Regions from separate parts of the Micromonospora sp. NPDC051006 genome, predicted to be linked through region 3. Evidence: riboswitches for the same ligand, from Rfam matches in the RefSeq annotation. Region 3 holds a riboswitch; each other region holds the start of a gene.
The links. Region 3 has a riboswitch for S-adenosylmethionine ahead of ACIBBA_RS15670 (ABC transporter substrate-binding protein). Riboswitches for the same ligand answer to the same signal wherever they lie in the genome.

Region 1 (5,416 bases), on a different contig from region 3:
GCCGACCAGCACCACCGCGGTCGCCAACGAGCGGGGGAAGCGGGCCCGCAGCAGCCAGCCGACCGCCGGCGCCAGCAGCGCCGAGAGCAGCAACGCGATGGCCAGCGGGATGATCACGATCTTGATGGTGCTGACGATCATCAGCAGCGCCCAGGCCACCGCGCCGACCACGATCAACCGCCAGGACCAGGCGGCGGCGATCCGCAGCGCGTGTGGCACGTCGGCGTCGTCCCGGCTGGCGGTGGAGGTGTGCATCGCCGCGGGGGCGGGGGCGCCGACCACCGTCGCCGTCGGCGGCGCCACCGGCCCCGGCGAGGTCGGTGAGGCCACTCCAGCCACCTCCGGCGGGTCTTCGGTCCGGTCCCGGCCGGACCGTACGGAGTCCCGTCCCGACTGGTACGCGCGGCCGAGCCGCTCGCGTATCCGCTCGAAGCGGCTCAAGCGCACCTCCTGGCAAGACGACCGGTCCGCCCACGGCGACAGGTCGGACAGCATACGCCGGACCGCACCACAGTAGGGCAGTTCCGCCATCCATTGCCCCCGTCACCACCTCGGTAACCACCGGCGGGCGTTGACCGGACCACACGGTAGCGTCTGCGGCGTGACCGCCCACGACAATCTCGACTCCGGCCTGCCGATCCGCATGCTGCACGACCGGGTGCTGGTCCGGATGGATGGCAGCGAGGGCGAGCGACGCTCGACCGCCGGCATCGTGATCCCGGCGACCGCGGCCGTGGGTAAGCGGTTGGCGTGGGCGACCGCCGTCGGAGTGGGTCCGAACGTCCGCTCCATCGTCTCCGGCGACCGGGTGCTCTTCGACCCGGACGACCGCTCGGAGGTCGAGCTGCACGGCCGGGGCTACGTCCTGCTCCGCGAGCGGGACGTGCACGCCGTCGCCGCCGAACGGGTCGAGAACGACTCCACCGGCCTGTACCTCTAGGTCCGCACCCCAGGCGTACCCGCCTCGCCTACGGCGAAGATTCCGCCGTTGCCGTCGCGGGCGTCGTTTGCACCGCCCCCGGCCGGGAAGCCAGCCGCACCACCGCCCTGGGGAGGGACGATGCCCGAGTGGATTAGGAAGCTGCTTTTCTGGGGCTTCATCGGATTCCTGATCTACTTCATGGCGTTCCGGCCGGACGGCGCGGCGGCGACGTTCAAGGCGATCGGCGCGGGCCTCATGGCGATGTTCCAGGGGCTCGGTGACTTCCTCACCGGCCTGATGGCCTGACCGGCCGGCCCGCACCGATCCCGCGACGCCGAGCGGCCGCGCCCGGCCGCCGCGCCGAACCGGCCGCGCACGCGGAACACCGGCGCGCCGCCCGGTCGGCGCGCCGGCTCCGCACGGCGGCGCCGCCCGGAAACCAGCGCCCTTCCTTCAGAAACGCCCCGGCCAGCCCGGGTGCGGGCCGTACCAGCCCGGCGGCGGATAACCGACCGGGTGCGCCGGCGGCGGCGCGGCGAGCACCACCGGGATCGGCACCACCGGCTCCTCCGGCGGGTCCACCGGCCGCTGCGAACCGTCCGGGAACCGCAGGTGGTAGCGGTTCCCGTCCCACACCCCGGCGGGGGCCTGCGGATCGCGACCGGCGAAGAACGACCGGTACGCGGTGATCGCGTCCAGCAACTCCCGTTCCTCCCGCGCGGTCCGCTCCCGGTCCACCGGCCGGCGGTCCAGGCCCCGCAGCGAGCCGTCGCGCAGCAGCGCCAGCCGGGTGGCGGCGAACTGGTAACCACGCATCGCCTTGACTCCGCCGTCGCCGGCCACCCGGCGCGCCCAGGCCCGCGCCGCGTGCCGGCGGCCCAGGCTGCTCAGCGCCGCCACCTCGGGCGGGCTCAGCCAGCCGGCACGGACGTAGTCCGGCAGGGTCCGCTCGGTGAGCCGCCCCTCCCAGGCGCGCAGCCAGACCGCCAGCCCGACCGTGCCGAAGAAGATCGGCACCATCACCCCGATGAAGCCGTACAGCATGATGAACGCCTGGCCGGTGGCCTGGGTCAGCGTCGGCAGCAGGTTCCAGGTGCCGTGCAGCATCATGGCCAGCAGCAGGCCGGCGATCGGGGCCAGCACCCGGACCCGGCGGTCGGCGGTACGCGCGGCGATGCCCAGCCCCACCCCGGTCATCGAGGTGAAGAGCGGATGGGCGAAGCCGAAGAGCAGGATCCGGACGATGAAGATGGCGATGACCTGCTGGGCGCCGGTCGCCGGCCCGAACTGCTCCACGCCGGTCCGGAACCCGTAGCCGCCGAGGTAGAGGATGTTCTCCACCATGGCGAAACCGACCGCGGAGAGCCCGCAGTAGACCAGGCCGTCGGTGATCCCCGACCACTCCCGGCGCCGGAAGATCAGCAGCAGGATCGGCCCGAGCGCCTTGGTCAACTCCTCGACGAACGGCGCGACGAGCACGCTGGTGAGGGCGGACGGCAGCCCCCAGTCGTCGAACCGGCGGGCGGCGAACTCGTTCACGGTGAGCGCGGCGGCGGTGGAGACGAACGCGCCCCAGGTGAAGCAGAAGACCAGGTACTTCAGCGGTTCCGGTTCGTACCGGTCGAGCCAGAGGAAGCACCCGACCAGCACCGGCACCGGCAGGATGGCGGCCACCAGGCCGATCAGCAGCGCCTGGGCGCCGAGGCTCTCGCCCAGGGTGAAGGCCATGAAGGTCGCGCAGGCGGCGATGAAGAGCACCACCGCGGCGAGCACCAGGAACCGTCGCCAGCCGAGCCGGCGCAGCGGCATCCGGGGCGCGGCACCGGGCGCGGGCGGGGCGGAAGGCGCGGTCGGCGACGGCAGGGCTCCGCCGGGCGGGGTGTCGGCCATGCGGTCAGCGTAGCCATCCCCGGCCGGCTGGTTCGGTCGCATCGGCGGCCGCTATGCTGCGGACAGGTCACGAGCGCCAGCGTCAAGCCCCGGCTTGCTGGCCGGCAACCCTCGTCGAGTTCGCGGTGGGGTGCCCCGGGTGATGACCGGGCCCGGCCCCGATTCGTGAGCCGGGCAAGCGCGGACCCCGTCCCGACGTGCACCCGGGGTCCCGGCCCCGGGAGGTTCTGCCATGTCCGTCACCCTCGTGCCCGCACTGCCCGCTCCGGCGACCGTTCCCGCCGCAGTCGGGCCGCTCGACGTGCTCGGCGTGCCCGGCGAGATCAACCTCGACTACGCGGCCACCGCGCCGTGCGCGCGTGTCGCGGCCGACGCGGTGGCCGAGCTGCTTCCCTGGTACGCCAGCGTGCACCGCGGCGCCGGCGCGCTCTCCCGTCGCTGCACGCTCGCCTACGAGCGGTCCCGGCAGACGGTGGGCGACTTCTTCGGCGCCCGCAGCGACGACCACGTGATCTTCACTCGGAACACCACCGACGCGCTCAACCTGCTCGGTCGCGCGTTGCCGCCCGGCACCACCGTGGTCACCTTCGCTGGCGAGCACCACGCGAACCTGCTGCCCTGGCCGCGCGGCTCGGTCCGGCTGCCCGTGCCGGCCGACAGTGGCGAGGCGGTCCGGGCCCTGGACGCGGCCCTCGCCGAGCTGCGGCGGGACGCCAACCCGGGGCTTCCGGTGCTGGTCGCGGTGACCGGGGCCAGCAACGTGACCGGAGAGCGCTGGCCGGTCGCCGAGCTGGCCCGGGTGGCGCGGCGGCACCGGGCCCGGATCGCGCTGGACGCCGCGCAGCTCGCCCCGCACGCCCCGGTCGACCTGCTCGAGTTGGACGTCGACTACCTGGCCGTCTCCGGCCACAAGCTCTACGCCCCGTTCGGCGCCGGTGTGCTGATCGGGCGGGCCGACTGGTTGGACGCGGCGCCGCCGTACCTCTCCGGTGGCGGCGCCACCAGCCGGGTCGGGGCGGCCACCCACGACGTGAGCTGGGCGCTCGGGCCGGCGCGGCACGAGGCGGGTACGCCCAACCTGCTCGGCGCGGTCGCCCTGGCCGCAGTCTGCGCCGCCCTCGCCGACGCCGATCGGGCCGCGCTGCACCGCCGGGAGCAGCGGCTGCTGACCCGGCTGCGGGACGGGCTCGCCGCGCTGCCGCACGTGGTGGAGCTGCGCACCTTCGGCCCGGACGCGCCACGGGTCGGCATCGTCTCGTTCGTGGTCGCCGGCCGGGATTCCGCCGAGGTCGCCGCCGAGCTGGCCCGGGGGCACGCGATCGGGGTGCGCGACGGGCTCTTCTGCGCCCACCCGCTTGCCCGGCGGCTGCTGACCGAGGCGGCGGCCCGTACCGGCCGCCGGGATCTGCCGCCGACCGCGCTGCGGGCCAGCATCGGCCTGGGCAGCACGACGGCGGACGTCGACCGGCTCCTGGCGGCGCTGGCAACTCTCGGTTGACCCCGGCGGACGCGCCCCGGGCCGGTCAGCCGACCGGGGGTGCGGTGGGCTGCTTCGGTCCGCTCTCGTCCGGCTCGGGCCCACCGCCCCGGGGTGCCTCCTGTTCGCCGAAGGACTTCCGGATCAAGCGGTTCGCCTCGTCCTGTTCGATGCCGGAGGCGACCAGGAGATCACTCGCCGTGGTACGCACCTGGGCGATCACCACGCTGCCGGAGAAGCCGACCCCCTCGGCGTACGCCCGGCCGGCCTCGCTGACCGCGCGCAGCGACCGTTCCCGGGACTGCTCCGGCTCGTCACCCACGGCGAACTCGTGCTTGAGCAGGCGGACCGACTCGGCCAGGTGCGAGATGGCGTCCGGCATGGGTCCGGGGACCGGTTCCTCGTCCTCGATCAGGGTGACCGAGCGGCGGATGAGCGTGCCGCTGTTGCGCATCGCCCGGTCGATCGGGTCGGCCGCCTCGGCGTAGTGGGTCAGCTCGTCGCGTCGGTGCCAGCGGGCCGGGGAGAGGGTGGCCGTCTCCTTCGCCCCCTCGATCGCCTCGGCGAGGTTGGCCAGCTCCTCCTTGTTGTTGCGCAGCCGGTCCAGGGCCCGCTGCACGCTGCCCCGGTCCAGGGTGCGCAGTCCCTCGGCGGTCGCGTCGAGCTGGGCGGAGAGCAGGTCCAGCGCCGGCCGGGCGGCGCGATTGATCACCCGGAGCGGGTTGAGCGGCAGCAGGATCGCCGTCACCAGCAGCGCGATCCCGCCGCCGACGAAGGCGTCGATGAACCGGGGGATCTCGAGATCCTGGGTGGAGGGGCTCAACGTCACGATCAGCACGGCGGTGGCGGCGGCCTGGATCACGATCGCGACGCTCGCCCCGGCGAAGATGGTCAGCAGGATGGCCGCCGTGACCACCGCCCCGAGCTGCCACGCGCCGGTGCCGAGCAGGTGGATGAGGAGATCGCCGATGCCCACCCCGATCGCCACGCCGACGATCAGTTCCACGGTCCGTCGGAAGCGCTGGCCGACCGAGGCGGCCAGGGTGCCGACGGCGGAGATCGGCGCGAAGACCGGCTGCGGGTTGCCCAGCAGCCGGTGCGAGACAAGGTAGGCCAGCGCGGCCGCC
Region 2 (5,416 bases), on a different contig from region 3:
CAACAAGGGCCGGATCGTGGCGTCGGGGCCGGTCGAGGAGATCGTCGGCGAGTCGCCGAGCGTCCTCTTCGACGTCACCGACCCGGCCGCGGCGCGGGACGTGCTGAGCCGGCTGGCCGGGGTCCGGGTGCTGCCGGAGGGCGATGGCCAACTGGTGGTGGACACCAACGGCACCGCGCGCAGCGAGGTGGTGGCCGAGCTGGTCCGGGCCGGGATCGGAGTGGACCGGGTGGTGCCGCGGCGCCGCCTGGAGGACGCGTTCCTCGCCCTGGTGGGCGAGACCTCTCGGGGAAGCGGGGACCGGTGATGGGGACTTCCATGGTGGGCGCGGCGTCGGGCTACCGGCCGTCGGCGACGCTGCCGTTCGCCGCGGAGTTCCGTCGGCAGGCGGCCCGGCGGCGTACCCAGCTGGCGCTCGGGTTCATGGTGCTGCTGCCGTTGATCATCCTGATCGCGTTCCAGTTCAACTCGAACGACGACGACAACGGCGGCGGCGAGTTCGGCAGCCTGATCGAGCTCGCCACCTCGGGCGGACTGAACTTCACCCTCTTCACCATCTTCGTCTCGGCGTCGTTCCTGCTGGTCGTGGTGGTGGCGCTCTTCTTCGGCGACACGGTGGCCAGCGAGGCGAGCTGGGGCAGCCTGCGCTATCTGCTCGCTGTGCCAGTGCCCCGGGCCCGGCTGCTCACGGTGAAGCTGCTGGTCGCGCTCGCGTACTCGGGGCTGGCGTTGCTGCTGCTCGCCGGCACCGCGCTGCTCGCCGGGACGTTGCGCTACGGCTGGTCGCCGCTGCGCAGCACGGTCGCCGCCGAGCTTCCGGCGGGGGAGGGTCTGCTGCGGCTGCTGGCGGTGCTCGGCTATCTGGCGATCGTCCTGCTGGTCGTGGCCGGCCTGGCGTTCCTGCTCTCGGTCACCACGGACGCCGCGCTCGGCGCGGTCGGCGGCGCGGTGCTGCTCTGGATCCTCTCCAGCATCCTGGACCAGATCACCGCGCTCGGCGCGGTGCGCGCCTTCCTGCCCACCCACTTCAGCACCGCCTGGCTGGGCCTGCTCTCCACGCCGGTGCAGACCGACGACGTGGTGCGCGGCACCATCTCGGCGGTGAGTTACGCGACCCTGTTCTGGGCGTTGGCCTACTGGCGCTTCACCCGCAAGGACGTGACCTCATAGCCGGCTGTCCGGCGTCGCGGCGGTCGAGGGCGCTCCGCTCGGCGCGGTCGGGGCCGGTGGCTGCGCCGGTGTGGTCGGCTCGGCGGTCTTCCAGGCGCTGACCCCGATCCGGCCGGTGTTGCCGAGGTCGATCGGGCCGTCCGGGTCGACGGACTGGGCGGGCTGGCCGGCGGCGGGGGCGACCTCCAGGTACTCGCCGTCGCTGGCCTCGACGGTCGAGTCGGTGACGGTGTTGCGCCAGAGCACGGTGGCGTGGGCCCGCTCACCCGGGTTGAGGATCAGCTGCCCGGGTGGCGCGTCGAAGCCGGTGGTGATCTCCCGGGCGCCGGCGACCGTCCGGAGCGGGATCGCGGCTCGCTGCTCGTCCAGCACGCGCAGCACCGGATAGCCCTTGAGCAGGTAGGGCGTGCTGCCGCAGTTCGTCAGATCGAGGCCGAGCGCCCGCAGGCCCATCGCGGCGTCCGACCCGGTAAAGGTGATCAGGACGCCCGAGTCGGGGCACCGGCCGGCCGCATCGGGCGTCGGCGCGGGCGAGGTCTCCGCGGCCCGGCTGGCCGGCCCGCTCCCCGACGTGCAGGCGCCGAGCAGCGCGGCCCCGACGAGCGGCAGGCCAGCGAGCAGGAGACGGAGGTGTGCCGGTCGGGGTCTCACCGCTGCATCCTCCCAAGATCAGCCGGCCGGTATCCGTCCGGGTGCGGCCGGTGGTCCGGTCGCCCACTGTCGAACTGCCCCAGATCTGGACCGGCCCAGATATGGAGCAGGTCGACAGGACTCGCGGGCCAACCGCCAGCCGGGTCGCGGTCCGCGGCGGGACCGGTTCAGACCCGCTCGCCGGGTGCGGCGCCGCGGGTGAGGACGGCGTCGAGCAGGCCGGGGTAGAGGCGGTCCAGTTCGTCGCGGCGCAGGCGGACGTAGCGGCTGGTGCCGGCGGCCCTGGTGCGGGTCAGGCCGGCCTCGCGCAGCACTTTCAGGTGGTGGCTGCGGGTGGCCTTGGAGACGCCGAACTCGAAGCTGCCGCAGGCGTACTCGCCGCCCTCGGCGAGCGCCCGCACGATCTGTAGGCGGACGTCGTCGGCGAGCGCCCCCAGCACCGCGGTGACCGGCACCTCGCGCAACTCGGGTTCGTGCAGCTCCATGTGAGCAGTGTAACCCTTGTTCGACAATATTCGAACAAGCTCCTAGGGTCGGGATCGTTGGTTCGAAGATACTCGAACATAGGAGCTGAGCATGCGCTCTCGCGCCGCCGCCTTCCCGCTGCTCGCCGCGCTGAGCTGGGGCGTGATGTTCCCCGTCCTGGCCAGCGCGCTGACCTGGGTCGACCCGCTCAACCTGACCACCGCCCGCTACCTCTTCGCCACCGTGATCCTGCTCGCCCTGCTGTTGCTCCGCGAGGGCGTGGCCGCGCTGCGCTCCGGCGGCCGGGGTGTCGAGGTGGCGGTGCTCGGCGTGGTCGGCTTCGCGGGCTTCAACCTGCTCACCAACCTGGCGCTGGAGCACGCCGCGCCGCAGCAGATCTCCCTCTTCGTGGCCACCACGCCGCTGGTCACCCAGCTGGTCCGGTGGGCCCGGGACGGCGTACGCCCGCGGCCCGCTCTGCTCGCCCTCTCCCTGGTCGCGCTCCTCGGTGTCGGCCTGGTGATCACCCGCGGCAGCCTCGCCGGGCTCGGTCAGTTCGGTCTCGGCGGCCTCATGATGATCGGCGCGGTCGTCGGTTGGGGGATCTACACGCACGGGGCCGGCCGGTTCGGCGAGTGGTCGCCGCTGCGCTACACCACGCTGACCGCGCTCGCCGGCACGCTCTTCATGCTCGCCGCGAGCGCCGTCGCCGACCTCGCCGGATGGCAGCACGCGCCGGCCGGCGCCGACCTCGTCGCGGTCGCGCCGCAGCTGGCGTACGCCGTGATCGTGGGGGCGGTGATCGCGGTGCTGGCCTGGAACACCGGGGTGCAGCGGCTCGGCTCGGCGAACGCCGCGCTGTTCATGAACCTCGTCCCGGTGACCACCTTCGTGGTGCAGATCGCCCGCGGCTACCGACCCGGCCCGGTCGAGCTGGCCGGCGCGGCGCTGACCATCGCGTCCCTGGTCGCGGCCAACCTGGTCACCCGGGCGCGGGTGCGGGCCACCCCGCCCGTCGACCGGCCGGCGGCGGTCTCGGACCCCGTCGCGGTGGTCGACCCGGTGGCGGTGGTCGCGCGCTAGACCGCCCGCTCGGCCGCCCCCCGGATCCGGGGGCGGTCGTTCGGGGCGGGTGAAGATGACGGCGGCTCACACCGTGGGACGGCGGGCTGGACGGTCGGCGGCCCGGCCGTAGACTCGATCGCACAACTGCATACCTCATCCAGAGGGGCTGAGGGATACGGCCCGAAGACGCCCCGGCAACCACCCCGCGCGCTCATCGCTGAGCGACCCGCGGGGCAGGTGCCAATTCCGTCCCCGCCGCACCGTGCGATGCGGGGAAAGATGAGAGGAATCTTCGACATGACGTCGACGCTCGCCGCCCCCGGTATCGACACCACCGCCAGCCCCGCCCGCGCCCTGGTCTGTCGGGCCTGTGAGGCCCGCTACCCGCTCGCCGCCCAGCACGCCTGTTACGAGTGTTTCGGGCCGCTGGAGGTCGACTACGACGCCACCGCGCTGGCCACCGTCACCCGCGAGCAGATCGAGGCCGGCCCGGACAACATCTGGCGCTACGCGGCGCTGCTGCCCGCCGGTCAGGATCCGGCCACCCGGGTCACCCTGAACCCCGGCCTCACCCCGCTGGTCGCCGCCTCGCACCTCGCCGCCGAGCTGGGCATCACCGCCCCGCTCTGGGTGAAGGACGACAGCGCCAACCCCACCCACTCGTTCAAGGACCGGGTCGTCTCGGTGGCGCTCACCGCCGCCCGGGCGCTCGGCTTCACCCGCTACGCCTGTGCCTCCACGGGCAACCTGGCCAACTCGGTGGCCGCGCACGCGGCCCGCGCCGGGGTGCCCTCGGTGGTCTTCATCCCCAGCGACCTCGAGCAGGGCAAGGTGGTCACGACCGCCGTCTACGGCGGCGAGCTGGTCGCCATCGACGGCTCCTACGACGACGTGAACCGGCTCTGCGGCGAGCTGGTGGAGACCGACGAGTTCGAGGACACCGCGTTCGTCAACGTCAACGTGCGCCCCTACTACGCCGAGGGCTCCAAGACCCTGGGCTACGAGGTGGCCGAGCAGCTCGGCTGGCGCATCCCCGGCCAGGTGGTCATCCCGATGGCCAGCGGCGAGCTGCTCACCAAGATTGACAAGGCGTTCTCGGAGCTGGTCGAGGTCGGGCTGGTCGAGGCGCCGGCCGGTGGCTGGAAGGTCTTCGGCGCCCAGTCGGCCGGCTGCAACCCGATCGCCACCGCGCTGCACGCCGACACCGACACGATCGTTCCGGTCAAGCCGACCGGCATCGCCAAGTCGCTGAACATCGGCGACCCGGCGGCCGGCCTCTACGCGCTGGAGGCGGTGCGCCGTACCGGGGGCTGGATGGAGTACGTCGACGACGACGAGATCCGCGCCGGCATCCGCCTGCTGGCTCGCACCACCGGCGTCTTCGCGGAGACCGCCGGTGGGGTCACCGTGGCGGTGCTCCGCAAGCTGGTCGAGTCGGGCAAGCTCGACCCGGCCGCGGAGACCGTGGTCTTCAACACGGGTGAGGGACTGAAGACCATCGACGCGGTCGCCGGCGAGGTCGGCCCCACCCATCGGATCCGCCCGTCCCTGCGCGCCGCCCGCGACGCCGGCCTGCTCGGCTGACCCGCGGATCGCCCGGACGGGGGATCAGGCCGATCCGCCGGGTAACCGGCTTTTCGCTCTGGGTGCGGAAAACCCACCGCTAAGGACTTGACGGCAGGAACCGGACGGCGCAAGATGCTCCGTGCGGGAGGGCATTTCGCCGAAGACTTTTGAAGTTCTTGCGACCCAACGCCGGAGGCGTTGTGCGAGTGTCCCTCCCGACCAACGTCCGATCGGGCCAGCGAAAATTCGCTGGCCCGATCGCGTTCCCAGGGCGCACCCTTCCGGCATGAGCATCACGATCGCGCCGTTCGACGCCGCCGACCCGGCCGTGATCGACGAGGCCTACCGGGTCGGGGCGGCGGCGAACGACGCCGACCTGCCCGACTTCCCGCCGTTCTGTCGCCAGCGCTTCGAGGCCATGCTGACCCACCCGATGCCGGGCACGGTCACGCTCTGGGCGCTGGCCCGGCTGGACGGCGTGCCCGCCGGCTACCTGGCG
Region 3 (5,416 bases):
CCGGCAGTCGGCGCCGGGCCGGGGACCCGGTCCCCGACCGCGTCGAGTTGCCGCGCCTGGGCCTCCACCTCGGAGTGCCAGCGGTGCAGTAACGCGGCGATCGGGTCGTCGACCGGATGCTCGGACGGGACCGGCTCGCCACGGCTGATCGCATCGAGAAGCTGGTCGTCGCGCAGCACCGGGTCCTGCGGCTGGGGCGGTGGCAGCTCGGTCGTCACAGGATCACCCGGGCGAAAGTGTCGCCGGCGAGGGCGCGCAGTCGAGTGAGGGCGCGGTGCTGGGCGAGCCGGACGGCACCTCCGGTCATGCCCAGCACCGTACCGACTTCGTCCGCCGTCATGCCGACCGCGAGGCGCAGGACCAGGATCTCCCGGTGGGTCGCCGGAAGCTGGGCCAGCAGCCCGGCCAGCCAGCCGCCGAGGTCGGCGGTGAGCGCCCGGTGCTCCGGGCCGGGAGTGGGGTCGGGCGCGTCCGGCACCTCGGCGACGGTCTCCGCGCGATCCCGGCTCGCCGCGCGCAGAACGTCGGCGACCTTGCGGGCGGCGATGCCGTAGACGAACGCGAGGAACGGCCTGCCCTGGTCCTGGAAACGGGGCAACGCGCGCAGCACGGCGAGACAGACCTCCTGCGCGACGTCCTCGGCGGTGGCCCCGCCGGCGCCGACCTGCCCGAGCCGGGCCAGGCTGTAGCGGACCACGATCGGCCTGATGAGCGCGAGCACCCGGGCGACGGCGTCGGGATCACCGGCCGCGGCGCGCCGGACGACGTCGCGATCCGGTGTCTCCATACGCTCGCGGACCTCTCTCGCTGTGGCTGGCTCGACGGTAACCAACCCCGGGTGCGCCACCAAGCGGCCGGCGATGAAACGCCATCGCCCCGATCGCCGATAACCGGGCAGGAGTTCCACGCCCGCCGTCCGCGACGTCGGGTCCGCCGTTGTGCGGCTTTTCCATCCTATTGATGTATTTATCATAACGGATGGCTGTTGCATCTGGTCCGAGCCCGCTCCCATCGGCCAACCTCGCCCTGGGCCAACCGCCCACCTACCGCTGTGGAGAGGAACCCCATGCGCAGATCCCTGGGCGTCGCGATGCTCACCGGCATCGTCGTCGCCGCCGCTGCGGCGAGCGGCGCCACCGCCGCCCCCGCCGAGGCGGCCAGCGACTACATCGTCGTCCTCCGCGCCGGCGCCGACTCGCCGTCGGTCGCCGCCGAGCACGCGCGGGCCCGCGGCGCGAGCGTCGGGTACGTCTACGAGCACGCCCTGCGTGGCTACTCGGCCCGGATGAGCCCCACCGCCGCGGCCCGGATCGCCCGCGACTCCCGGGTGCTCTTCGTCCAGCCCGACGGGGTGGTCAGCACTGACGCCCAGACCACGCCCACCGGCATCAACCGGGCCGACGCCGAGCTCAGCCCCACCGCGAAGATCAATGGCGTGGACGAGCGGGTCAACGTGGACGTCGCCGTCATCGACAGTGGCGTGGACCTGGACCACCCGGACCTGAACGTCTACACGACCGGCGCCAAGAACTGCTCCACCGGCAACAGCGCCGACGACGGCAACGGCCACGGCACGCACGTCGCCGGCACGATCGGCGCGCTCGACAACAGCGCCGGTGTGGTCGGCGTGGCCCCGGGCGCGAGGATCTGGCCGGTCCGGGTACTGAACAACGCGGGTAGCGGGTCGTTCTCCGCGATCATCTGCGGCATCGACTACGTGACCGCGCATGCCAGCGAGATCGAGGTCGCCAACATGAGCCTCGGCGGCTCGGGCACGGACAGCGCCTGCGGCACCAACCGGGACGCGATGCACGAGGCGATCTGCCGCTCCGTTGCGGCCGGTGTGACCTACGTGGTGGCGGCCGGCAACGAGACCGACAACGCGGCCAACCACGTGCCCGCGGCGTACGACGAGGTGATCACGGTCAGCGCCCTGGCCGACTTCAACGGCGTGCCCGGCGGCGGCGCGGCGGCCACTTGCCGCAGCGACATGGACGACACCATCGCCGACTTCTCCAACTTCGGCGCGGACGTCGACCTGATGGCGCCCGGTGTCTGCATCTACTCCACCTGGAAGGGCGCCGGCTACAACACCATCTCCGGTACCTCGATGGCCAGCCCGCACGTCGCCGGTGGCGCGGCCCTCTACAAGGCCACCCACCCCAGCGCCTCGCCGGGCGCGGTGAAGTCGGCGTTGCAGGGGGCCGGCACCACCGCGTACAACTGGCCGGCCGGCGACCCGGACGGCGTCCAGGAGAAGCTGCTCAACGTCTCCACGTTCTGACCGATGACCCGTCCCGGCTCCCGCACCCGGGGGGCCGGGACGGACCCCCGGCGGCCGATGCGCCGGCGCCGACCGGCGCCGGCGCTTCCGCGTGCCCCTCGCGCTGACGGTCAGCGGGCCTGCGCACCAGGTACGGCGGCCGACTTCGGCTCACCGCTCGGCGGTCCCGCTCAGCACCCGACCTCTGCCTCCGCGCCGCCGCAGGCTCGGCGGTGCGTCCACCATCCGGTGATGGTGTCACCGCCGCCCACGCCCGGTGGGCGATTCGCCCGGCTTCGGGCGCGTGACCCGCTCCGGCGCGGCCGGCCCGGGTGAGCGTGGTCATAACGGGTGGACGATGCCCCGTACCGCCCTGCTAGCCTCGGCGCAGGTCATGAGCGCCAGCGTCAAGCCCCGGCTCGCTGGCCGGCAACCCTCCTCCGCGGTGGGGTGCCCCGGGTGAAGACCAGGCATCGGAGCAACCTCCGGTGCAAGCGTGGCCTGGTTCCCAGGTCAACCCGACCCAGGAGAACCATGATGATCCGCACCAGCACTCCTCCGGTCGCCGCGTCGGTCCCGTCGCCCGCGCCGGTGGCCCTGACCCGGCGCCGCCACGTCGACATGATGTGGGTCTGCAGCGCCGCGTGTCGCCCCTCGCGCTGAGGCGCCCGCCCCCGCTCCCCTGATCGATCCCGCGGTACGCCCATCGGGCGCACCGTCGGCGGCGCACGCCCGTGCCCCGCCGCTGACACCATTCGGAGACACCTGTGCGATCTCTTCCTGCCCTGACCCGGGTGGCCGCCCTCGGCGTGGCCGCACTCCTCGGCGCCGCCGCCCTCACCGCCTGCGGCGACGACGCCTCGTCCAGCGCGGCGGACAACCCGTACGAGCTGCTCCAGCCCGGCGTGTTGCGGGCCGGCACGCTCACCGACGCGCCGCCGAACGTGTACCTGAAGGACGGCAAGTTCACCGGTTTCGACAACGACCTGCTCAGCGCGGTCGCCGCGAAGATCAACCTGAAGGTGGAGTTCGTCGGTACCGACTTCTCCGCGCTGCTCGCCCAGGTCAACAACCACAAGTTCGACGTCGGCAGCTCCTCGATCACGATCACCGAGGCGCGCAAGAAGACCGTCGACTTCGGTAACGGCTACGACTTCGGCTACTTCGGACTCGACGTTCCGGCCGGTTCCCCGATCACCAGCTTCGACCAGCTCAGCGGCAAGCGGGTCGTGGTGGTACAGGGCACCGTGCAGGACGACTACGCCACCGGCAAGCAGCTCAACCCGGTGCGGGTGCCGGACTACAACGGCGCGATCAACCAGCTCAAGGCCGGCACCGCCGACGCCTGGATCGCCCCGGCCGAGATCGGTGAGAAGTCCGCCGCGGACAGCGGGGGCAAGATCTCCGTGGCCGCGAAGCAGCTCAGCCCGGCGCCGACCGCGTACGCCGTGGCGAAGGGGAACGACAAGCTGCGCGAGGCGCTGAACAAGGCCCTCGACGAGGTGATCGCCGACGGCACCTGGAGCCGGCTGCAGGCCCAGTACTACCCGGGCCGCCCGGTGCCGGCGGACTTCAAGCCGGGCAGCGGCACGGTGGCGGTTCCGGCGGCGCCGTCGGCGTCGGCCGCGTCCTGACGGTACGAGACGACGAGCGGGGCGGTAGGAGAGGCGACTATGGATCCGTTGCGCACCCTGTGGGAGACCTTCTTCGACTGGGAATCGATGCGCGAGGCGCTGCCCGAGATGCTGACCGTCGGGTTGCCCAACACGCTGATCCTGGCGGTCTCCGCCGCCCTGCTCGGCTCGGTGCTGGGCATGCTGCTGGCCATCGCCGGCATCTCCCGCACCCGCTGGCTGCGCTGGCCGGCGCGGGTCTACACCGACGTGTTCCGGGGCCTGCCGGCCGCCGCGACGATCCTGCTGATCGGCGTCGGGCTGGCGCCGCTCGGCATGCAGGTCTGGGGCCCGAACCCCTACCCGCTGGGCATCCTGGCGCTCTCCCTGATCGCGGCCGCCTACATCGGTGAGATCTTCCGATCGGGCATCCAGTCGGTGGAGGCGGCCCAGTTGGAGGGCGCGCGGGCGCTCGGCTTCTCCTGGGGCGAGTCGATGCGGATGGTGATCATCCCCCAGGGCGTACGACGGGTCCTGCCGGCCTGGGTCAACCAGCTCATCGCGTTGATCAAGGACTCCAGCCTGGTGTACTTCCTCGGCCTGGTGGCCAGCGAGCGGGAGCTGTTCCGGATCGGCCAGGACTACGCCGCCACCACCGGCAACGAGTCCGCGCTGCTGCTGGCGGGGCTCTTCTACCTGGCGTTGACCGTGCCGCTGACGCACGTGGTCAACGCGATCGACCGGCGGCTGCGACACGGCCGCCCGGGCGCCCCGCCGACCGACGACGCCTCCGACATGGACCTGACGCTGCCCGGCGCGGCGGGAGGGAGTCAGCGATGAGCACCGACACCACGAGCACCAGCACCTCGGTCAGCCTGGGTGTCCGCGACGGGCACCTCGCCTTCGGGGCGAACCAGGTGCTCCGCGGCGTCGACCTGGACGTGCCGCGCGGCACGACCGCCTGCGTGATCGGCCCGTCCGGGTCGGGCAAGTCCACCCTGCTGCGGACCATCAACCGGCTGATCGAGCCGGACCGCGGCGACGTGCTGCTGGACGGACGCAGTGTTCTGGCCGACGACCCGGACGCGCTGCGGCAGCGGATCGGCATGGTCTTCCAGCAGTTCAACCTCTTCCCGCACATGAGCGTGCTGCGCAACGTCACCCTGGCGCTGCGGCGGATCAAGCGGCTGAGCGAGGAGGAGGCGGTGGCGGTGGCCCGGGCCCAGCTGGACCTCGTCGGGCTGGCCGGCAAGGCCGACGCCCGACCGGCGCACCTCTCCGGCGGCCAGCAGCAGCGGGTGGCGATCGCCCGAGCGCTGGCGTTGCAGCCGCAGGTGATGCTCTTCGACGAGGCGACCAGCGCGCTCGACCCGGAGCTGGTGAAGGGGGTGCTCGGGGTGATGGCGGACCTCGCCACCGGCGGCATGACCATGGTGGTGGTCACCCACGAGATGGGCTTCGCCCGCGAGGTCGCCGACACGGTGGCCTTCATGGACCGTGGGGTGGTGCTGGAGGCCGGGCCGCCGGCCGCGATCTTCGA

Region 1: another riboswitch for S-adenosylmethionine. It lies ahead of ACIBBA_RS02150 (aminotransferase class V-fold PLP-dependent enzyme); the one in region 3 lies ahead of ACIBBA_RS15670 (ABC transporter substrate-binding protein).
Region 2: another riboswitch for S-adenosylmethionine. It lies ahead of thrC (threonine synthase); the one in region 3 lies ahead of ACIBBA_RS15670 (ABC transporter substrate-binding protein).

What each region holds. Positions count from the first base shown of each region.
Region 1 is NZ_JBITFP010000001.1:447,163-452,578, forward strand. Features, by position in the region: gene ACIBBA_RS02130 (AI-2E family transporter) at 1-441, opposite strand, end outside; gene ACIBBA_RS02135 (GroES family chaperonin) at 644-940, shown strand; gene ACIBBA_RS02140 (hypothetical protein) at 1,061-1,228, shown strand; gene ACIBBA_RS02145 (PrsW family intramembrane metalloprotease) at 1,376-2,854, opposite strand; SAM riboswitch class IV at 2,878-2,999, shown strand; gene ACIBBA_RS02150 (aminotransferase class V-fold PLP-dependent enzyme) at 3,045-4,310, shown strand; gene ACIBBA_RS02155 (aromatic acid exporter family protein) at 4,336-5,416, opposite strand, start outside.
Region 2 is NZ_JBITFP010000001.1:471,161-476,576, reverse strand. Features, by position in the region: gene ACIBBA_RS02260 (alpha/beta fold hydrolase) at 1-307, shown strand, start outside; gene ACIBBA_RS02255 (ABC transporter permease subunit) at 307-1,170, shown strand; gene ACIBBA_RS02250 (DUF4232 domain-containing protein) at 1,165-1,821, opposite strand; gene ACIBBA_RS02245 (ArsR/SmtB family transcription factor) at 1,989-2,306, opposite strand; gene ACIBBA_RS02240 (DMT family transporter) at 2,398-3,369, shown strand; SAM riboswitch class I at 3,502-3,637, shown strand; gene thrC (threonine synthase) at 3,649-4,935, shown strand; gene ACIBBA_RS02230 (GNAT family N-acetyltransferase) at 5,204-5,416, shown strand, end outside.
Region 3 is NZ_JBITFP010000008.1:113,046-118,461, forward strand. Features, by position in the region: gene ACIBBA_RS15655 (anti-sigma-D factor RsdA) at 1-218, opposite strand, end outside; gene shbA (RNA polymerase sigma factor ShbA) at 215-787, opposite strand; gene ACIBBA_RS15665 (S8 family peptidase) at 1,067-2,284, shown strand; SAM riboswitch class IV at 2,654-2,766, shown strand; gene ACIBBA_RS15670 (ABC transporter substrate-binding protein) at 3,031-3,897, shown strand; gene ACIBBA_RS15675 (amino acid ABC transporter permease) at 3,937-4,716, shown strand; gene ACIBBA_RS15680 (amino acid ABC transporter ATP-binding protein) at 4,713-5,416, shown strand, end outside.